DNA from 2 places in the Shewanella mytili genome. Region 2 is predicted to be linked to the other one. Evidence: riboswitches for the same ligand, from Rfam matches in the RefSeq annotation. Region 2 holds a riboswitch; the other holds the start of a gene.
What was found. A riboswitch is a leader RNA that binds a small molecule or an ion and turns the genes downstream of it on or off. The one in region 2 is predicted to bind lysine.
Positions count from the first base shown of each region.

Region 1 (7,766 bases), on a different contig from region 2:
CAATCGCTTTTTCCTGGGCATCTTTGTTTACGTCGATAGGAACAAATTTACGTTCCCATTTGCCAGCAAATGGCAGGTCAAAATCGAAGCTGTGGCAAGCGTCACAGTAAGCAACTGATTTTTCATGACCTTTGTGGCAAGAGGTACATGCAATTTCACCAATCAGATGCGATTTGTGTGGAGAAACTTTCAGTTTCTTTTCGGCATCCTGCGCAGCCATATCGTCCATGGTGCCATGACAGCTGGTGCACTGCTGGTTTTCATGGGTAAGGTTGTCATCTGTTGGGCCTTTTTTGGAGACGTGGCAAGTTGAGCAGTCTCCCATCTCCTGATGGAAATCTGCCAGAACCTCCGGTGCTGCATACGCCGAGCCGGCGATAAAACCAGATAACGCCAGCGCCAAGCTGGTTCGTTTCAGTGTTGCCGAGAACATAAAATGTTCCTCCCAAATAATCACTAACGCAGTAATAATAGTCACGCCAAATAGGATTTGTTATTTATTGAACGATATATCTCCATTTGGCATATCTCCCAAAAGAACGTGCAACAGGCAGTGCCCTCAATTCACAGACGTTATCGCCCCGATAAATTGAACAATGAGTAGACAGGTTTACTTTCCTACGCAATAACTTACCTGCACATTCCCTGAAAAAAGATAGCACTAAGTTAACAACTTAATATTTAACTCAATCACAAAAAGTTCAGCAGGATGGTTTTGTAAGTTTTATAACTAAGATTCGAAAAAATGGAACTGGTACAAAAGGAAGGGTAAAAAACGATAACTGAAGTGGCGCCGGGCTTTATGTTACTGCGACAAAATCCTCATAAGCAGCTTTGATTGACGCTTTCCAGCATTTTGCAAAAAAAATCGGAGTTGTCATTCGTTTTTTCCATTTTTTCCTATCGACTTATCAATTTTCGTTAATTTTTTTGCAAAAAATGAATTTCCCCTGAAACCGCGCCATTCGGGTGATTGATTTCGCTGCTGCTGATATTTGCCAAACGATGGCCATTGCATTACTTTGGATGCGGCTCGCCATGCTGATGGTCAGTGACGGTCAATGTCCAATGGAGGCCGTTTTACAGCAACCAGGATTAACGACCGGTTTCATAAAGGATGACATCATGCTTTTCCCCTATCCAGAGCAGTACCGCTTAGCCCTTCCGCCCATTACCACTGCCGTAATGGTGGGTTGGTCGCTGTTGGGCCGCGCTCTTTTTGGTGACGGCAATACGTTCATACTGGGAGTGTTGCTGGCACTGTTTCCGCTGGTCATTGGCCTGCATCTGTATCTTATCTGGGATGCCGGTGGTTTAAAGCGCCTGGATCAGGCCTTTTACGGGTTCATCCACAGCATATTGGCCTTTGTCGTGTGGACCTTCTGCATCATGCATCTGGCCGGTAACAGTTTTGCCTGAGGCCGCAGGTTTTTCTCCCTTACTTGCATCCCGTTATTGGCACGGGTACAGTTGCGCTCCGTTTGCCTGAGACCATTCCCATGAGCGATTTCATTTACCAACCACCACGCCTGCCCTGGCTGGATATCCTGTATCAGGATCGGGATATCATCGTCATCAACAAACCCTCCGGATTGCTCTCGGTGCCCGGCCGTGCCGCGGAACATCATGACAGCGCGTTCAGCCGGGTATTGCAACTGCACCCCCAGGCTCAAGTGGTGCACCGACTGGACATGGCCACCTCTGGCTTGCTGGTGCTGGCCTTGAGGCGTAACGCAGAGCGGGAGCTGAAACGCCAGTTTCAGGACAGGGAAACCCACAAGGTTTATTTGGCCCGGGTAGCGGGCCGCCTTGAGGGTGAAGGCACCGTGGATTTACCGCTTATTTGCGACTGGCCCAACCGCCCGCGGCAAAAAGTGGACTTTGACATCGGCAAACCCTCCGTCACCCACTATCAGGCAATTTCCTACGGACACCGGTCCACCTTGGTCAAGCTGACACCGGTCACCGGCCGATCCCATCAACTGCGGGTTCACATGATGTCACTGGGACATGCCATATTAGGCGACGGCTTTTATGCCGACCCCGAAGTCAAAGCCCTTGCCCCCCGCTTGCTGCTACACGCAGCCGAACTCAGTTTCACCCATCCCTACTCAGGTGAGCCCATGAGCTTTACCACCAAAGTCCCCTTTACAGAAGCGCAAGGCGACCAATAATGCCGGTATCATTTCCTTACAGTGCATTTGCCACAAAATTGTGCTGTTGACTGGTAAAGTGATAATAAAAAACGTAAATTTATGGCTGATAAAAAAAACTAAAGGCAAGTGATTGTGGATACATCATTTCAAAGAGATCAACTGGACAACCAGATACTCGAAGCGTTGATGGTGGACGCACGGACGCCATTCGCGGAACTGGCCAAACGCTTTAATGTAAGTGCCGGCACCATCCATGTCCGGGTGGAAAAGATGAAACAGGCCGGCATCATTACGGGTGCCCAAATTACCGTCAACCCAAAAGCGCTGGGCTATGACGTGTGCTGCTTTATCGGCATCAACCTGAAAAGTGCCGGCGATTATCCAGCAGCCATCTCCAAGCTCAACGAGCTGGAAGAAGTGGTGGAAGCCTACTACACCACAGGCAACTACAGCGTTTTTGTCAAAGTGATGTGTCAATCAATCGATGCACTGCAGCATGTGCTGATCAACCGCATTCAGTCCATTGACGAAATCCAGTCCACAGAAACCTTGATAAGCTTGCAAAACCCCATCGTTCGCGCCGTAAAACCCTAGGGCTGCGCATCTCAGCAACAGGCCCATTGCCGCCTGTTGCTGTCAGTTGCCCTTTGCGCAACCGGCTATGGCGCCTCGAACAATGCCCGGTGCAAGGTGGCCACCACATCGGCCGCTTCGGCTTCATGCACCAAGATGCAAAGATTGTGGGAACTGGCCCCTTGGCAAATCAAGCGCACATTATGGGGTGCCAACACACTGAACACCCGCTGGCAAATCCCCGGCGTGGAGGCAATCTGATTACCGATAACCGCCACCAGTGCCAGATTGTCTTCAACCCGAACTCGGCAATGCTGGGACAATTCCTGCAATAACGCCTCGGTTAACAGGCATTGACCACTGGATTGTGAACCGGTTTTATCTAGGGTTAACGCCACATTCACCTCCGAGGTGGTGATGAGATCCACCGATATTTTATGGCGTGCCAGGGTGGCAAAGGTTTCTGCCAAAAAACCCGGCGAATGCAGCATCTGCAAACTGTGCAGGTTCATCAAGGTCTGATCCCGCCGTAAGGCAACCGCCCGATACACCGGAGGGTTGTTCACTTGATGGCGGATCCAGGTGCCGCCTTTTTCCGACGCCTTGCTGGATCCCACAAACACTTGGATTTGCTGGCGCACGGCCGGCAAAATGGTGGCCGGATGCAATATCTTGGCACCAAAGGTCGCCATTTCGGCAGCTTCATTAAAACTGATTTCCGCAATGGGTCTGGCATTGGGGGCCAAACGGGGATCGGTGGTGTAAATACCCGCCACATCGGTCCAAATCTGCAGTGCCTCCGCTTCAAGGGCTTCTGCCAGCAAGGCGGCAGAATAATCGCTGCCACCACGTCCCAAGGTGGTGGTATGCCCATCGGCGTCAGCCCCGATGAAGCCTTGCGTCACCAATAATCGTGAAGCCAACCCGGGCAGCAACAGCTTTTGGCTAAACTCGCGGATCTGGCCGATTTGTGGCTCGGCTTTGCCAAAATGGCTATCCGTACGCAGCACCTGGCGCACGTCAAACGCTTCAGCAACCGCGCCTTTGGCCCGAAAAACCGCAGCAAACAAAATCGAGGCGCAGCGTTCTCCCAAAGACAGCAGTTCATCGGTCAGGGCCTTGTCGGCTTCATGCTGCAATTGCTGGCTCACCACATCAATGCGCGTTAACAGACTGTCAATGGCGGCTGCCACTTCATCGTTGTGGGGTAATCTGTCGACAATGGCATACTGAATGGCTGCAATCTGCTTGAGCAGGGCCAAACGCTGGGATTCAGGCAGCCCTGTTTGTGCCAGCGCCACGAGTAAATTGGTCACGCCACTGGACGCGCTGGTCACTACCAGTCGGGTAGAGGGATTGGCTAATACGATATCGGCGCAGCGCGCCATGGCCTCATAATCGGCAACGGATGTGCCACCAAATTTAGCAACAATTAAGGACATTACCTGACCTCCCGCATAACAGGAAACCACAGGTAAACTTGCATTGAATTCATGATCAGCTCCGAACAAATGTCGTTCGAAGAGCCTGGCGTTGATACAAAGGCACCCAAGGAAAGGGAACAATCATCCTCACCAGAAGCTCTCCACCAAAATACGGTGACAGTCATCAGGATTCAGCCTGAATAACCGATGACAGGATTGACCAAGCCTCCTCTCACCTCGGCGTTAATCTCCCTCATGAACCGTCACTGGAGATTGGCCTCCTCAAGTTCACTACCTAGTTAACGCTCCTCTTCTGTGCCGTCCGATGGATGACTCCACGGATGACGGTTGCCGACATTAGCAACAATATTGAGATTAAGTCAACGATATTTTAACCCGGGATGAAAAATCAGTCAGCACTACCACTGCCGGGCTACACGCCGTCAGGCAATTCAGGCACAATTCTCACCCGCTGACAAAACCGCCCCATTTCCCCCACATGCCGGCCTTTCAGACAGGGGATCAAATACACCACCCCACAATTGACATAATAAAAGGCGTTTTGCTGATATTTGGTTGCCAATTGCAATGCCTGGGGCCGGGAAGTAAATAACGCCCAGCTTTTTTCCATATGGCTGAGATCGGGCGCCGCCCCGACAATCATCCTGTAAGGCACCTGCAATTGAGCAATATCCTGTTGCAATGCCCGGTCCCGCAGCCGGTTCTGGCTTGGCGTTAACACTTCTCCCAGCGGGTTATGCGCCGTAATAATGGCAAAAGAAACCCCATCAGAAATGGGTTGGCTCAATAGAAAGCAGGTATCGAGGTAGTATTGCCACAACAAGTCAAATCCATCATCCATTAAACAGGAGCCTCTTGACGTGATTGATTAACACCTTGAACAAAGCCTAGCAAAACATACAATCTCTACCAAAACATGACGCTACCCCATTAACACTGCCGTAATTTCAGCCGTAACATGCCCCGATATAAAATCACCTGCGCTTTTTTAACATTTCATTTGTTAACAAATGCACAATAAGAGTACAATATTCAGGTATTTTCATTTCGGTCATAGTGTGCTGTTGATACTGCCTTATTATTCTCCAAAGTTGCAGCATCCAGATCCCAAGCACCCTAAGTGATCTTCTTGGATCTTGAAAAAATAAGCTGGATATCCATAGAAATCAGGAACTAAATCCATATTGGGATATCTCAGCTAATACAATTTGCACATGGGTAACCACCATTGCAAACTTAAACTAATCATGCAGTGCCGACGATGTAACGCGGTTTTACCCCGCACACAGGCATGACGCCTTCGGGAACCATAGAAAACAACCGGATATGAGCTCCGCTCATGGTTAGGACAATCTGATTTATTAGGTACATGATATGCAAAACCCGCACATTCTTATCGTTGAAGATGAAGCCGTTACCCGTAACACGCTGAGAAGTATTTTTGAAGCTGAAGGATATGTTGTTACAGAGGCCAATGATGGCGCCGAGATGCATCAAGCACTCCAGGAAAACAATATCAATCTGGTAGTTATGGATATCAACCTGCCAGGTAAAAACGGCCTGTTACTGGCTCGGGAATTGCGCGAAATCAACAATATCGGTCTTATCTTCTTGACCGGGCGCGATAATGAAGTGGATAAAATCCTCGGTTTGGAAATTGGCGCTGATGACTATATCACCAAGCCGTTCAATCCCCGGGAGCTGACCATTCGTGCCCGCAACCTGCTGACCCGGGTAACCACCAGTGGTAACGAGCCAGAAGACAAAGCCGCAGTGGAAAGCTATAAATTCAATGGCTGGAGCCTGGATATTAACAGCCGTTCGCTGGTAAGCCCGGAAAATGAATACTACAAACTGCCCCGCAGCGAGTTCCGTGCCATGCTGCATTTTGTGGAAAATCCCGGGAAAATTCTCACCCGTGCAGAGCTGTTAATGAAGATGACCGGCCGTGAGCTGAAACCTCATGATCGCACAGTGGATGTCACCATCCGCCGTATTCGCAAGCATTTTGAAAGTCACCAGAACACCCCTGAAATCATTGCCACCATTCATGGTGAGGGCTACCGTTTCTGCGGTCATCTGGAAGCTTAAGCACTATCATGCGCCTGTTTGGCCCAAGGCCACAGGCGCATGCATCTCAAGCAATATTGCCCAAGCGAGCGCTATTTTTCTGCAGTTCGCTTCTGATACGTCACAAAATGATACGCCAGCCCGTCAGCGCTGCGGTTGCTGTCTTCCGCGATTTTAAGCCAGCTGCCATCATCCCACTGGGGGAACCAGGTATCTCCCGCCACATCCAGCTCAATATGGGTTAAGTACAGCTTGTCTGCCAACGGCAATGCTTCTTGGTATAACTGCCCACCACCGATAATCATCAGTTCATCACATGTGTCGGCTTTGGCAACAGCATCGCTTAACGAGCTTGCCATGGTCACGCCGGCAAACTGCAACTGCGCTTCACGGGTGATCACGATATTTTGCCTGCCGGGTAACGGCCGCCCTATGGATTGGAATGTGCGCCGCCCCATCACTACCGGTTTGCCCATGGTCACTTGTTTGAAATGACGTAAATCCTCCGGCAAATGCCAGGGCATATTATTATCTTTGCCAATGACCCGATTATTTGCCATCGCGGCAATCAACGCGATTTGCATGACCTTCTCCGTAGCCGTCTGTAAGACAGATTAAATGATTGGGCGGGTACGATAATACACCAATGATGGCATTGCCAATCCCACGGACAGCGCCCCCAAAATAAAGACGGTTTTCACGCCGTTCAGCGCCACTTGGGCCAATACCTCAGGCTGAACTTCAGAATGGGCCGCCAACTCCACCAGTGCAATCACCGTATTGTAAGCATAGGAGCCCGGGATCATCGGAATGATGGCCGCAACCCCGTATAACAAAGGCGGTGCCAAATGGCGCTTGGCAAACACAATGGTCATCACCCCAATCAAGGCTGCCGCCATAAAGGTGGCCCACTCAATCGGTACTGACAGAAACTGCATCAGGATGGTACGAAAACAGTGACCTACCGCCCCGGCAAGTGCGCAATAGGGCAAAAAGCGCCGCGGCACATTAAACAGCATGGCAAAGCCAATTGCGGGGAAGGATGCAAAAAAGGCATCATCAATCAATTGCAACAATAGCGCCATCATTCCAGCAACCCCCCTATCTGCATGGCAATGGTAATGCCAATCACCGAGGCCACCGTCATCAACGTCGCCTGTCCCCAACGGGCAATGCCCACATTCATGTGGCCTTTGACCATATCGGAAATGGCATTAATCATGGGGAAGCCCGGCACCAGCATTAACACAGCAGCAGCTACTGCAAGCCTGGGGGTGGCGGTTAGCGGGTACATGAAGCCCACCTGCGCCAAAATGCTGGTGATAAATGCCGTCACTGCAAAATTCACCAACACGTTAAAATGTTTGGCCGCCATGGCCAGGCGCACGTACATGCCGATGGCAGAGGCAAAAAAGGTGATTAAACAGGCGGCTGCATCACCACCTGACAAGTGGCAAAAGCTGCCGCACGAGAGCGCAACAAAAGGAATGAGTACCCATTTGGGATAACTGCGGGGGCGGAT
Region 1 is NZ_JBKOUD010000002.1:191,015-198,780, reverse strand. Features, by position in the region: gene ACIDEJ_RS03655 (flavocytochrome c) at 1-433, opposite strand, end outside; gene ACIDEJ_RS03650 (hypothetical protein) at 1,126-1,419, shown strand; gene rluA (bifunctional tRNA pseudouridine(32) synthase/23S rRNA pseudouridine(746) synthase RluA) at 1,500-2,174, shown strand; gene asnC (transcriptional regulator AsnC) at 2,289-2,750, shown strand; gene lysC (lysine-sensitive aspartokinase 3) at 2,816-4,171, opposite strand; lysine riboswitch at 4,300-4,474, opposite strand; gene ACIDEJ_RS03630 (DUF3293 domain-containing protein) at 4,587-5,015, opposite strand; gene arcA (two-component system response regulator ArcA) at 5,549-6,265, shown strand; gene folA (type 3 dihydrofolate reductase) at 6,337-6,828, opposite strand; gene ACIDEJ_RS03615 (threonine/serine exporter family protein) at 6,859-7,332, opposite strand; gene ACIDEJ_RS03610 (threonine/serine exporter family protein) at 7,329-7,766, opposite strand, start outside.
Region 1: linked by a shared signal. The riboswitch ahead of lysC (lysine-sensitive aspartokinase 3) and the one ahead of ACIDEJ_RS00770 (Na+/H+ antiporter NhaC family protein) in region 2 are both predicted to bind lysine.

Region 2 (7,766 bases):
TTCCGGCGACAGAACCAAGGTGGCATGGGTAAGTGCGGTTTTGCGCGGCGTGTTGTCTGTCAGCTGGCTTTCGCCGGCCTGAATGCTGAAACAGGCCAAGGTCAGGAAACCTGCGGTGAAAGTCTGCAATTTCATAAACGGATGAACCTTTCTTGAGCTGAAGGGCAAAACTAACGGTATCGCAGATAGAGTGTAAATACCAATAATGAATTGTAAGTAAGGTTGGAAAGTTATGTTTCTGACAATTTGCTGACAGAAACAAAACAGCCCTGTTAAAAAACAGGGCTGTTAAAAATGACTCCGGGCTTACTCGATAAGGAAGTCATCCATGGAGCTGCCATTTTCCACTGCATTTTTAAATACAGTGGGCATGCGACCCTGGCCTGTCCAAGTGATGGTTTCACCATTTACTTCAATTTTGTATTTGGGTGGACGTGGCGCACGTTTTTTAGTCGGCTTAGGTGCAACTACTGCGCCCAAGTCTTCAACAGACAGGCCAACAGATTCCATCTGTTGACGGATCTCTTCAATTTTAGCCAAGCGTTCTTTTTGTGCCTGTGCTTCCTCTGCGGCTTCCTCTTCGCGTTCAGCCACAATCTTTTCAAGTTTATTTAATATATCGCGCAGCTCTTCCACGCTTAAATCTTTGATAGCAGCCTTAAAGCGACGGGCGTGAGTCAATATTTCGAGAAATTCGCTCATATTATTTTGATTCCAGTCTCTATATATAACTTTGGTTTAAAATAATGTTCCCACGAATAATAGAAACATTATTTATCCGGATCAAATGAAATTCACTTTATCCGCGTTTTTTTTATTTTTAAGCAAACTTAATCAAGCCTAGGACCCTTTTTTATGGGCAACAGTTCCCTTTATATAAAACTTTAGGCAAACGCTCGTTTAAAAAGTTTGACGTGAACGTAAACGTAGCTTAGAGTTGCTTCGAGTACAACACCTTGCTGGTGAGTGCCGCAAGTTCTGATTTCTGTTACGAGTGCAGCGAAGGAAGCCCTATGAAAGTATTAGTGCCCGTTAAAAGGGTGGTGGATGCCAACGTCAAAATTCGTGTCAACGCAGAGCACTCTGCCGTGGACACTGCCAATCTCAAGATGGCACTGAACCCGTTTTGTGAAATTGCCGTGGAAGAAGCGGTCAGATTGAAAGAAGCCGGTAAAGCCACTGAAATCGTTGTGGTAAGCATTGGTCCCAAAGTCGCCCAGGAGCAATTGCGCACGGCAATGGCGCTAGGTGCTGATCGCGCGATTCTGGTGGAAACCGATGATGCGTTGCCCCCACTTTCCATTGCAAAAATCCTGCAAGCGGTACAAGCACGAGAGCAGGCGCAGCTGATTTTGATGGGTAAGCAATCCATTGATGGCGATAACAATCAGACAGGACAGATGTTGGCGGCACTGACCGACATGCCCCAGGCCACTTTTGCTTCAGCCGTGGATATTGACGGAGAAAAACTGTTGGTCACACGGGAAGTGGACGGTGGTTTGCAGCAGCTGAGCATGTCACTGCCAGCGGTTGTCACTACGGATTTACGCCTGAATGAACCCCGCTATGCCTCATTGCCCAATATCATGAAGGCCAAACGCAAGCCACTTGAGACGCTCACGCTGGCAGAGCTGGAGGTAAGCCTGAAACCCCATCAGCAGATATTGTCGGTAACGCCGCCCGCGGAGCGTCAGGGCGGGGTAATGGTATCTTCTATCGAAGAGCTGGTGGATAAACTGAAAAATGAAGCAAAGGTGATCTGACATGGCCGTTTTAGTAATCGCAGAACATGATAATGTCAGCCTGAAGGCTGAAACCGCTAAGGTAGTGGCTGCTGCAGCGAGCATGAACGATAACATTGACGTGCTGGTGGCCGGCAGTGATTGCGCCGCTGTGGCGCAAGCCGCGCAGCAGTTGCACGGTGTCAAGCAGGTCCTGCTGGCCGACAATGCCGTATACCAGGGGCAACTGGCAGACAACCTGGCCAAGCTGGTGGTGAGTGTGGCCTCGGACTATAGCCACATTGTGGCCGCGGCATCTTCAGCGGGGAAAGACTTGTTACCCAGGGTTGCCGCCTTGCTGGATGTGGCCATGGTGTCTGAAATTGTCTCGGTGGTGGATGCGGATACCTTTGTACACCCCATTTATGCCGGTAATGCGCTGGAAACCGTGAAAACGCTGGATGACGTGAAAGTTGCCACTGTGCGCGCCAGTGCTTTTGACGGCGTGGCGAATGACGGCAACGGGGCAATTATTTCGCTGGATGCGGTAATCCCTTCCGCATGCACTGAAGTGTCTCATACGGTTGTGGCATCCGAGCGGCCGGAGCTGGGCAGTGCCCGCGTGGTTATCTCCGGTGGCCGGGCATTGGGTAGCGCCGAGAATTTTGCCTTGTTGGAAACACTGGCAGATAAGCTGGGCGGCGCCGTGGGCGCGTCGCGGGCAGCCGTGGATGCCGGTTATATCAGCAACGACCTGCAGGTGGGACAGACCGGAAAAATCGTGGCTCCGGAACTTTATATCGCCGTGGGCATATCCGGTGCCATCCAACATCTGGCAGGCATGAAAGATTCCAAAGTGATTGTTGCCATTAATAAAGATCCGCAAGCGCCCATTTTTCAGGTGGCAGATTATGGCCTGGAAGCGGATTTGTTTGAAGCATTACCGCAGTTGGCAGAGTTGATTTAATTCGGCAACTGCGTCAGGATAGGCAGCAACGGGCAGCACCCTTGCTGCCTTTTTTGTTTTCTGCCTCACGCCATATGGTGTTCTGAGAAGTAGAGGCGCACCTGATATGAGTAACGACAAGCAGGGTGATACCGTTTGATGTGTCGTGAAAGGATCCGGTGCCGAAGTAGCTGAAACCATCAATTTCGCTGCTGGGGCTGTTCCCGAATAGGGGCAGCACTGCCATGGTAGGCTAGCAATAGCCAGGTTAACTGCCGTGGAGCGCTACTGAAAGACGTCGGTCTGTCATGATCGGCTGGCATCACGGGACGTTGTGTCTCTTGTATGCCGTTTTATGCCTCCCGCCGGTCACATTAGAATATATTAAAAATGACAGTACTTAGTTATGCCGATTCGGCACTTTCATTATTGCCACCCGTAGTGGCTATCCTGCTCGCCATTGTTACCCGCAAGGTGTTGTTGTCCCTTGGGGTGGGCATTCTTATGGGTACCCTGTTACTGAATCAGTGGTCTGTCACGGATTCGGCATGGTATCTGGGCAGCCGTATTACCGCACTTGTGTGGGACGATGGCGCGCCCAATGCCTGGAACCTGTATATCCTGGGCTTTTTGATGCTACTGGGGATGATCACCGCATTAATCACCGTCAGCGGCTCCGCCCGTGCTTTTGCTGATTGGGCCAGACAGCATATCCGCAACCGGCGGGATGCAAAATTGCTTACCATGTTCCTGGGATGTGTGGTCTTTATCGATGACTATTTCAACAGCCTGGTGGTGGGCAGCATTGCCCGGCCGCTAACCGACCGTTATTACATTTCCCGCGCAAAACTGGCCTATTTGCTGGACTCCACCGCCGCTCCGGTGTGCGTGATCTCGCCCATTTCCAGTTGGGGGGCCTATATCATCGCCCTGATTGGCGGGATCCTTACCAGTCACGGGATGAGTGATGGCGGTCATCTCAATGCGTTCATGCAGATGATCCCGATGAACTTCTATGCCATTTTTGCCCTGCTGTTGCTGCTGTGCGTGGCATTTATGGAACTGGACATCGGGGCCATGCGGCGCCATGAGCTCAGTGCCCGTAAAGGCCATCTTTATGATGATGCCAAGGGGTTGCCGCCTGGTGCCAACGGGGATTTGCCGGAAGCGGAAAGCGGGCAGGTGCGAGGCCTGTTTTTACCGATTACCAGTTTGGTGATTGCCACTTTTTATTTCATGGTCGACAGTGGCGCTAAGGCACTGGCCCAGGAGCAACTGCCGTTTAGCCTGATTGGTGCCTTTGAAAAAACCGATGTGGGTTCGTCATTGTTTTTCGGTGCGCTGGTAGGACTAGGGGTGACACTGCTGTTGGCCTTTACCCAAAAAATTGCCCCAGAGATGATCCTCAAGGCGCTTACCGCCGGGGCCCGCTCCATGTTACCGGCCATCTACATCTTGATGTTTGCCTGGACCATCGCCGGCATTATCGGCGCACTGGAAACCGGCAAGTTCATGGCCAGTTTGGCAACCGGTAACATTCCGTTTGCGTTGTTGCCGGCGGTGCTGTTCATTTTGGCGGGGTTAACGGCATTTTCCACCGGCACCAGTTGGGGCACTTTCGGCATCATGCTGCCCATTGCTGCCGACATGGCCATGGGCAGTCATCAGGGCATGATGTTGCCCATGCTGGCGTCCGTGTTGGCGGGGGCGGTATTTGGCGATCATTGCTCGCCGATTTCAGATACCACCATCCTGTCGTCCACCGGTGCCAGCTGCCATCATATTGACCATGTGTTGACCCAGTTGCCTTATGCGGTGCTGGTGGCGCTTATCTCTTTGGGCGGTTACGTGGTGCTGGGCTTTACCGAATCCGTGTGGTTGGGATTGCTGGCCAGTACCTTGTTGTTCCTTTGCGGCTTGTTGTGGTTGAAATGGCAACAGGCCCGTTATCGGGCGGCGTGAGACACACTATAAACAAAAGCGTTGACATTCAACGCTTTTTTATTGCCTATACTGTATTGGCCATCTGTTTTCGGAGCTAATATCACAGTGAATATCCCGGAAAAATATCGTATAGAAGTGCGGGAACGTTTCCTGAAAGATTTGCGTTGGCGCATGATGTCCGGCTCGGTGGTCTATCTGTTTTGCTGGGTGTTTTTTCTGATCCCTTTCAATGGCTTGTTAGCCATGCCCATTGAACAGGGCAAAATGTGGCAAGGGGCGTTGCTGTTATGGGTGGCCGCGGGTGCCCGGGCGCTGGGAATTTGGCATTTTATGGCGCAGGCACTCAAGACACAATCATTGTCGGTGGTGGCGCCTATTGACTGGCGTATTGCGCTCGGGTTGGCGTTGAATGCCTTGAGCTGGTCATTTTTGATGGCGATGATTTTGCACGTGGAAGAATTTGCGGTATTGCGAGAACCCGCCTTAATGATTTGCGGCATTCTTTACGCCTTTATCAGCATTTCCCTCTCGATTGATTTACAGCAGCTACGACTGTTTTTAATGACTTTTACCCTGCCCATCGGCCTGGCAATTGTGACTCAGTGGCGGCCTCATGACATATTGGCGGGCGGATTGCTGGTGATATCACTCTATCCGGTTTATCGCTTTTGTCGTTTGCATCATCGGGAATACTGGCGGCAGTTATTGACCCGCTTCCAGCTGAAAGACTCCGCCGAACGTCTGGATCTGATGAGCCGCACCGATGTGTTAACCGGATTGTTTAATCGTCGCCATTTCAATCTTCAGCTGCAGCGGTTACGTTTACAGGGCCCTTTGGGGATCTTATTGCTGGATTTGGATCACTTTAAACAAATCAATGATAAACAGGGACATCCAGCGGGTGATTTGTGTCTGACCCGCATAGGGCAATTGCTGCAAAGCTGTTTGCCTTCATGGGCATTTGCTGCCCGTTATGGTGGCGAAGAGTTTGCCATTTTGTTGCCAGAGGCCGATGTTGAACAAACTCTGGCAATCGCCCAGCGCATACGGGGGGAGGTAGAAGAATTACGTCTGGTGTATCAGAACCAGTCCTTTGGAGTGACGGTCAGTATCGGGGCAAGCTGGTGTCTTGCCGGTGAATTATCGGCAGCTGAAATATTGCAACAGGTGGATGGTGCATTGTATGTGGCCAAAGCGCAAGGGCGTAACTGCATCCGTTTGGTGACAAAAGACAACCAGCGCGACGCAGCCAGTGAACACGGGTGTTCGCAGCCAGGTGACCTCCATCCTGATACCAATAAAAAGGCCTCTTTGCCATTGGGCTAAGAGGCCTGACTGTTGGTTCGTTACATGGACAAGGCTGGTGCCTTTTGCCATGTCATCCCATTTTTACAGCAAACCGCGGCGTTTCAGCAGCGCATCCGTGGTGGGTTCTTTTCCGCGGAAATTACGGTAGGCCTCCATGGGGGGCACGCTGTTGCCCACTTCGCGGATGGCCTTGCGAAACTTCATGCCAATATCCCGCTCCAGCCCGCCTTGGGTTTGCACATAGGCAAAGGCATCGGCCGCCAAGATTTCACTCCACATGTAGGCGTAGTAGCTGGCGCTATAGCCGCCGGGAAAAGCATGGGCAAAATAGCTGGAACGGTAACGTGGTGCCACTGCCGCCAAATTCACGCCATGCTTTGCCAGCGCGCTGGCCTCAAATTGCGCCACATTTTGTAACGGGGCATCGGCGCTCAAGCTGTGCCATTCCAAATCCAGCAGGGCGGCAGACATGTATTCCAAGGTATCAAACCCCATGTTGAAACTGCGTGAGCGCAGTAACTTGTCGAGCATGTCTGCCGGCAGTGGCTCACCGGTTTTATAGTGCTTGGCATAGTTTGCCAGCACTTTGGGATGGGCTGCCCAGTCTTCTTCGAAAGTGGAGGGAAATTCAACAAAATCCCGGGATACGGCAGTGCCTGACAGGCTGGGGTAGGTGACTTTGGAGAACATGCCATGGGTGCCGTGTCCCAGCTCGTGGAACATGGTGGTGACCTGATCATAGCTGACAAACGTGGGTTCACCGTCCGGAGCTTTTTGGATGTTCATCACATTGACCACCACGGGCTTTTGCTCGAGCAGGCCACTTTGGCGCACGAATGAGTTCATCCAGGCTCCGCCGCGTTTGCCTTCACGGGCAAAATAGTCACCGTAAAAAATGGCCAGGCTGCTGCCATCGGCATCAAATACTTCCCAGGCCTTGACGTCCGGGTGATATACCGGCAGATCCGGGCGCGGCTTAAAGGTGACACCATAGAGCTGGTTCAGGGTATAAAAGACACCGTCTTGCAGCACCCGGTTGAATTCGAAATAGGGCTTGAGGCTGCTCTCATCCAGATTGTACTGTTGCTGGCGGACTTTTTCGGCGTAGTAAGCCCAGTCCCAGGGTTGCAGTTTGAAGTCAGCGCCGGTTTTGCGGATCATGGCCTGGATGGCATCGGCTTCTTTTTTGGTATTGGCCACCACGGCTGGCACCATGGAGCTGAACATTTCAAAAACGGCTTCTGGCGTTTTGGCCATTTGTGGTGCCAAACGGTAGCTGGCCCAGTTATCAAACCCCAGCAGTTTGGCTTTTTCTGCCCGCAACTGAGCCAGGCGGGCCACCAATGAGACGGTTTCATCATCGCCACTCAAGCCGCGGTTGGCCGAAGCCTGCCAAATTTTCTGGCGCAGTTCCCGGTTATGCAGTTGGGCCAGCACTGGCTGACGGGTGGTATTGGTGATGCTGATTAAGAATTTACCGGCATGACCGGCAGCGGTGGCCGCATTGGCGGCCGTGCGAATGGCCGACTCGGAAAGGCCGCTGAGCTGGGCAATATCATCCACCATGACAGCGCTGGATTTGCTCAGGCGCATCAGCCGCTGCTGGAATTCATTGGTGAGTTTGGATTGTTCTTCATTCAGCAGCCGGATTTGGGCTTTTTGGGCATCGTTGAGCTTGGCACCTGCCAATACAAAGCGCTGGTGATACACTTCAATCAGTCGGATTTGCTCTGGGTTGAGCCCTAACTGCTGGCGTTGCTGATACAGTTTGTCGATACGGGCAAACAACTTGGCATTGAGATTGATGTTGTCGGTATGCGCCGCCATTTTGGGTGCCATCTCACTTT
Region 2 is NZ_JBKOUD010000001.1:177,911-185,676, forward strand. Features, by position in the region: gene ACIDEJ_RS00750 (amidohydrolase family protein) at 1-135, opposite strand, end outside; gene ACIDEJ_RS00755 (H-NS histone family protein) at 307-702, opposite strand; gene ACIDEJ_RS00760 (electron transfer flavoprotein subunit beta/FixA family protein) at 1,014-1,763, shown strand; gene ACIDEJ_RS00765 (electron transfer flavoprotein subunit alpha/FixB family protein) at 1,765-2,688, shown strand; lysine riboswitch at 2,771-2,963, shown strand; gene ACIDEJ_RS00770 (Na+/H+ antiporter NhaC family protein) at 3,058-4,629, shown strand; gene ACIDEJ_RS00775 (GGDEF domain-containing protein) at 4,717-5,937, shown strand; gene ACIDEJ_RS00780 (M3 family metallopeptidase) at 6,001-7,766, opposite strand, start outside.